2 regions of the Bacillus sp. DTU_2020_1000418_1_SI_GHA_SEK_038 genome follow, and region 1 is predicted to be linked to the other one. Evidence: predicted binding sites of a transcription regulator. Region 1 holds the regulator's gene; the other holds the start of a gene.
What was found. The regulator LexA, encoded in region 1, represses DNA repair genes until DNA is damaged. The targets are predictions, from matches to a motif close to CGAACATATGTTCG.

Region 1 (3,429 bases):
GAAGGGAAAAATGCCTTCTTCGATGATAAGGGCAATTTGCAGCTAAGTGATTATGCCCGCCAATTTATTGCAGGTATTTTGAAGCATTCAACAGGCTTTACTGCTGTTACTAATCCGACAGTAAATTCCTATAAGCGGTTGGTGCCAGGATATGAAGCACCATGCTATGTAGCTTGGTCAGCACAGAACCGTTCTCCATTAGTGCGCATACCATCATCAAGAGGAATAAGCACACGTGTAGAGGTTAGAAGTGTTGATCCAGCTGCAAACCCTTATCTTGCAATGGCTGTCTTATTAAAAGCTGGACTGGATGGCATTAAGCATGGCCTTATTCCACCTGCATCTGTTGACCGAAACATTTATGTTATGAGTAAAGAAGAAAGAATGGCTGAAGGAATTGATGATCTTCCTTCAACATTAGCAGAAGCACTTGATAAGCTGAAAGCAAATGAGGTTATCGTTTCAGCATTAGGCGGACATATTTTTGAACACTTTGTAGAGGCAAAAGAGATTGAGTGGGATATGTTCCGTACGCAAGTGCATCCGTGGGAGCGGGAGCAGTATATGACGATGTATTAATATTTGAAGCCCTGATTTGTTCAGGGCTTTTACTCTGTCATTCAATAAGAACTTGGGGGAAGAACGTATGAAGAAAAATCCCCGCTTTTATTAGCAGGGAAAAGATAATATTCTATTGATTCCGATCTTCTTTTCTTAATTTTAAGAATTCAAGACATTTAAGCAGAGTGTCTCCGCCTAAACCGGCAATAATTGATAAGGAAACAACTTTAAATGCTGAATCAGGCTCGTAAAAAGTGACTAAACAAGCAGCAGCAAGTCCACCTAAAATAACTTCTTCTAAATACCCGAGGTAAATGAATTTTTTTGTTTTTCTAGGCTTAATTATTCTTCCTTCTTTACTAATATGTCCTGCAGCACCGACAAGTCCACCAATCAAAACAGCGAAGAAAATGTTCAAATACATTTGTACTTCACCTCCTAAAGTCGAGATTTTTTAAAGCGACCTTAGGTTGATTCTGGGTGTATTATTATTTTATAGAATTTTCCAATAAATAGAATGTGTATAAATATTCATTTTTTGGAAAAATTAATAGTATAGAAATCATATGTTTTATTTAAAAATAAGAAGGTATCCTACTTATGTATTGATATTAAAGAAAAGCCGGCAAATAGATGCCCGCTTTCATTCATACTAATGAATCTGCCGATATACGCCAATCACCTTGCCTAAAATGGAAACATTACGAAGAATAATTGGTTCCATTGTAGAGTTTTCTGGCTGAAGTCTAATATAATCTTTTTCCTTAAAAAATCTCTTAACAGTTGCTTCGTCATCCTCAGTCATCGCAACAATAATATCACCATTATTAGCTGTTTGCTGCTGCCTTACAATGACATAATCCCCGTCTAGTATTCCTGCCTCCATCATACTCTCACCCATAATTTCAAGCATAAAAACCTGCTCTGCATCAGGTGCCAGTCTTTCAGGCAGAGGAAAATATTCCTCAACATTTTCAATAGCTGTTATTGGCTGACCAGCTGTTACTTTTCCCACAATAGGCACATTTACGATCTTATAATCAGGGGCCTGTACAGTTCCTTCTAAATCTAATATTTCAATAGCGCGCGGTTTCGTTGGATCTCTCCGGATTAAGCCTTTGCTTTCTAATCTAGCAAGGTGGCCATGGACAGTAGAGCTAGAGGCTAAACCTACTGCTTCGCCAATTTCTCTAACAGATGGTGGATAACCTTTTTGTTTAACTTCATCTTTAATAAAATTTAATATATCCTGCTGCCTTTTTGATAATTTCGCCATCATAATCACACCTCTTATGATTTTCTTTCCCTAATTATAGCATCACTTACCATATAGTACAAACATAAGTTCGAATAATCGTTGACACAAAACAAATGTTCGGTTTATAATATAGTTAAATAAGCGAACATATATTCTTAATGAGGTGTGTAAGTATGAAAAAATTGTGGAATCAATATTCGTATGCTATTATTCTATTCGTTTTAAGCTTTCTTACTGTATTCATCGTAATTAATCAGCTTGGAGAATCTGAAAATATAAATTATATGAAAATCACTGTTAATGATGGTGATACACTATGGCAAATAGCTGAAGACTTTTCAACGAATCATGAATTAACAGCAATGGAGTTTATTAACTGGGTCGAGCGGAATAACGGAATTTCGGGGGAAAGGATCTTTCCAGGAGATGAACTCGTTATTCCTGTATTAGAGGATTATTCTTCACAAGTGCATACCGAGTTAGCAAGTTCCCATTAATATATCTTTAGGGAAGGGCATTACATATGAAAGCAATTATTTACTGCAGGGTAAGCACAACTAAAGAATCACAGGAAACCTCACTTGCTAGACAAGAGGAAGAATTAACAGAGTTAGCAAATAAAAATGGCTTTGAAATTGTTCAGGTAATTCGTGAACAGGCCAGCGGCTATGGTTTAGATCGCGATGGAATTATTGAGCTTCTCTCACTGATTAAAGATAAAGACGTAAAATATGTTCTCATCCAGGATGAGACTAGACTTGGCAGAGGCAATGCAAAGATGGCTATTCTACACTGTATATTAAAAGAAGGTGTTTCATTATATAGTGTTAGCCATAACGGGGAGCTTCAGCTTTCTGAGTCGGATTCAATGGTATTAAATATTGTGAGTTTAGTAGAGGAATACCAGAGAAAAATACATAATATTAAAATAAAGCGGGGAATGAAGCGTGCAGTTCAAAAAGGATACAGACCTGAGAAAAATCTTACAAATCTAGGCATACATTCTGGCAGGGATCGTATTGAGGTTCCGATTGAAGAAATAGTAAGACTTAGGAACAATGAACTGACATTCTCAGAAATTGCAGCAACCCTAACAGGCCTTGGTTATCAAATATCAAAAGCTACAGTACATCGAAGATACCAGGAATACATAGATACAAAAACAGAAATTAAAAAGTAAACTGATACTCCTTTATATAAATTATTAAAACTTTATCAAATTGGGTAGAGTTTTTTTCTTAATATGCCTTTCTTGTCAAAAGGACTCTTTTTTAGTAACATGGCAATGGGATTCAATGAAATATAAAGGAGCTAAACTATGCTGCCAAAAGATAAACTAGATCGAATTAATGCGCTTGCAAGGAAAGCAAAGGAAGTAGGATTAAATGAAACAGAGGCCAAGGAACAGTCAGCACTTCGCAAAGAATATTTGCAGACCTTTCGATCATCTATGCTGACTACACTTAAAGGTGTTACCATTGTTGACCCTAAAGGAAATGATGTTACACCTGAGAAACTTAAAAAGATTCAAAAAAACAAAGATCTTTTACATTGAGAATTTTGGAACGTGAATGAAGGAAAACAGCAAATGTTTCCTTCTTTACATATAC
Region 2 (3,429 bases), 1.9 Mb from region 1:
TAATAAAAACTGCTACAATAAGAATTCCAATAAAAATTAATAATAATGGCGTTAAAACTTTTCCAACAATATCCACAAGCTTAGAAGATTTTAATGAAAAGAATAAAGTAATTCCGAAAAAGATGATCGAGAAAATTAATAGCGCTATAACACTGTTCGATTCACCTATAAATGGTTTAATGCCAATTTCATAAGAAACAGTAGCTGTTCTTGGTATTGCAAATAATGGACCAATTGCTAAATATAGAGCTACTGTAAAGAATATTCCATAAGCTGGATTTACACGACTTGCTAATGATTGTAAATCACTTTTACCTGAAAAACCTAAAGCTAGAATTCCTAGTAATGGCAAACCTACTCCCGTTACAATAAATCCGGCATTAGCTGCCCACACATTTTCACCAGCCATTTGCCCTAGCATAACTGGGAAAATTAAGTTCCCTGCTCCAAAGAATAAAGCGAATAGCATAAAACCTGCAGCAATCATAAATGAAAATGACCCTCTTGATGACATGATGTTTTCCCTCCTGTTTTTACTTAAAATAATCAACTGCAGCTCTGATAGGGAGATTGTTTTTCTATTAATCTCTGAATCCCCAATCCGATCAGTAAATTATTATAATATTTTCATTATTGTTAATTCAGATAATTCAAACATTGGAGTTTTATCTTAAAAAGGAAAAAAATTATTCAAATATTCTTTTAATTCCTAATTAAATTTAAAAACTAATAATGTTGATAAGGAGAATATATCATATTGAGCTATACGTATGCAATATATTTCTGAAAATAAAGTTATATGAAAATATTATTAAAAGATTAATAGGGAAAATAGTTTCATTTTAATTGTAATATATTGTATTCTTATTATTAGTCTAATATAATAAAATCATTGTCGGGTAAATGTAAGCGTTTTACTTATGCAGGATGAACTTTACTAAATGACGAAGGGGGTACTTCCTATGCCGATCCCTGCTAATTATTCCACTCCCACTCGGATGTCCGCAAAAAAGCGTGCCTTTTCTCAAATTCTAGAATGGATTATTGACGGGACTCTGCATCCTAAAGAAAAGCTGCATGATGCTGATCTTGCTCAAGCATTAGGTGTTAGCCGAACACCCATTAGAGAGGCTTTGCAGCTGCTCAGCTTTCAAGGGTTCGTTGAAATGTATCCTGGAGTGGGAACTCAAGTTACCTCTGTCAATAAAGAGGATATTAGCAAAATACTGCCGCCATTAGGTGTGCTGCAAGCTTTAGCCACTGAATTAGCGACACCGATTATTAGTCAGGAACAGATTAAATCTCTCCGTGAACTTAATAATCAATTTGCAGAGGCTGTAATAACAGGTGATTCTTACACGGCATTAAAGCTGGATGAGGAATTTCACCAAAGCATAGTAGATGTAACCGAAAATTCGTATATCTCTAGCACTGTTTCTACACTTCAGTCACATGTACGCAGACTTTATTTTCATAACTCAATCATTCTGACTCCGAAGTCTATTGAGGAACATGAAGCCATATTGAAAGCCCTTGAGGAGAAAAATAAGGAAGAAGCCGCCCGAATTGCACGAATGAATGTCGTCCATGCCATTGATATATTTTATGAAAAGCAAGAGACTGAAAAAAATAATGAAGAAAGTTAGAAAGCTACAAGCCTGCCGTTGTTTTGGCAGGTTTTGTTTGTGTTAATTAGGTGAAAACATCTAATTAATCGATTGATGAACAAAATCTCCTAAAAAATTGGTTTAATTTATAAAAACCCCGAAAAACTGTGTTTAACTAAATGTTTGAATAACCCATTTCCTCGCAAAAATCTCTCCCCTATTTCAAGCAACAAGTATCTTCCTTATATAAATGTTGAAAAACAATCGAATATCCGTTCGTATATTAGTGGTTAGTTTTCATTGCTTTGTGGTAGAATGTTTATAGAATGTATTACGTTAAATGTTTATTAATCTGTATACTTAGTCAGCATAGAAAATACATAATCCTGCATCCGCTTAAAGGATGTTAGGTTTTTTAATAGAGAAGAAATAATGGGAGGCTTTTTATGAAGGACCAATTTAAACTAGTCTCAAAATATACTCCCCAAGGAGATCAGCCAGAAGCCATAAAGCAGCTTGTAAAGGGGCTCAAATCCGGCAAGAAGCATCAAACATTACTAGGAGCGACTGGGACCGGAAAGACTTTCACAATTTCTAATGTGATTCAAGAGGTCAACCGGCCAACTCTCATAATTGCTCACAATAAAACACTTGCGGGCCAGCTTTATAGTGAGTTTAAAGAGTTTTTTCCTAATAATGCAGTTGAATATTTCGTCAGCTACTATGATTATTATCAGCCGGAAGCTTATGTTCCGCAGACAGATACATTTATTGAAAAAGATGCAAGTATTAATGATGAGATTGATAAACTGCGCCACTCGGCTACGTCATCATTATTTGAACGGAAAGATGTTGTTATTATAGCCAGTGTGTCTTGTATTTATGGTTTAGGTTCGCCTGAAGAATATAGAGAGCTCGTTTTATCTCTTCGAACAGGGATGGAAATCGAAAGAAATCAGCTTCTCCACAGACTCGTAGATATTCAATATGAAAGAAATGATATCGCCTTTCAGCGCGGGACTTTTCGTGTGCGTGGCGATGTTGTGGAAATTATCCCGGCTTCCAAGGATGAGCGGTGTATTCGTGTGGAGTTTTTCGGAGATGAAATTGACCGCATTCGCGAGGTCGATTCACTGACAGGGGAAATTATTGGGGACCGCGAGCATGTGGCGATTTTTCCACGATCCCACTTCGTTACTCGTGAGGAAAAAATGCGAGTGGCCATTCAAAGCATCGAGGAAGAATTGGAAGTTAGGCTGAAGGAATTAAGAGAAAATGATAAGCTGCTTGAGGCCCAGCGCTTGGAACAGCGGACTCGGTATGACCTGGAAATGATGAGAGAAATGGGCTTTTGCTCAGGAATCGAAAACTACTCAAGACATTTAACACTAAGGCCACCAGGTTCTACTCCATACACATTAATGGACTTTTTCCCAGAGGACCTGCTCATCGTCATTGACGAGTCACATGTCACCCTCCCGCAAATTCGCGGAATGTATAATGGGGACCAAGCGAGGAAATCAGTGCTTGTGGAGCATGGTTTCCGCCTGCCTTCAGCATTAGACAATCGACCTTTGACGTTTGATGAATTTGAAAAGCATATTAACCAAATTGTCTATGTATCTGCAACTCCTGGCCCATATGAGATTGAGCACACGCCAGAAATGATTCAGCAAATCATCCGTCCGACCGGTCTGCTCGACCCAATCATCGAAGTCCGGCCGATTGAAGGGCAAATTGATGATTTAATTGGAGAAATTCATGACCGAATCAAGCAGAGTGAGCGCGTGCTTATTACAACCTTGACGAAAAAAATGTCAGA

Region 2: a site for LexA is predicted at 1,873-1,886, ahead of uvrB (excinuclease ABC subunit UvrB). Genes of this name have one in related genera too.

What each region holds. Positions count from the first base shown of each region.
Region 1 is NZ_CP135435.1:1,984,570-1,987,998, forward strand. It holds gene glnA (type I glutamate--ammonia ligase) at 1-579, shown strand, start outside; gene RRV45_RS09835 (DUF4257 domain-containing protein) at 692-985, opposite strand; gene lexA (transcriptional repressor LexA) at 1,214-1,837, opposite strand; gene RRV45_RS09845 (cell division suppressor protein YneA) at 1,993-2,316, shown strand; gene RRV45_RS09850 (YneB family resolvase-like protein) at 2,343-2,999, shown strand; gene RRV45_RS09855 (DUF896 domain-containing protein) at 3,138-3,374, shown strand.
Region 2 is NZ_CP135435.1:3,911,774-3,915,202, reverse strand. It holds gene brnQ (branched-chain amino acid transport system II carrier protein) at 1-514, opposite strand, end outside; gene RRV45_RS19575 (GntR family transcriptional regulator) at 963-1,646, shown strand; gene uvrB (excinuclease ABC subunit UvrB) at 2,054-3,429, shown strand, end outside.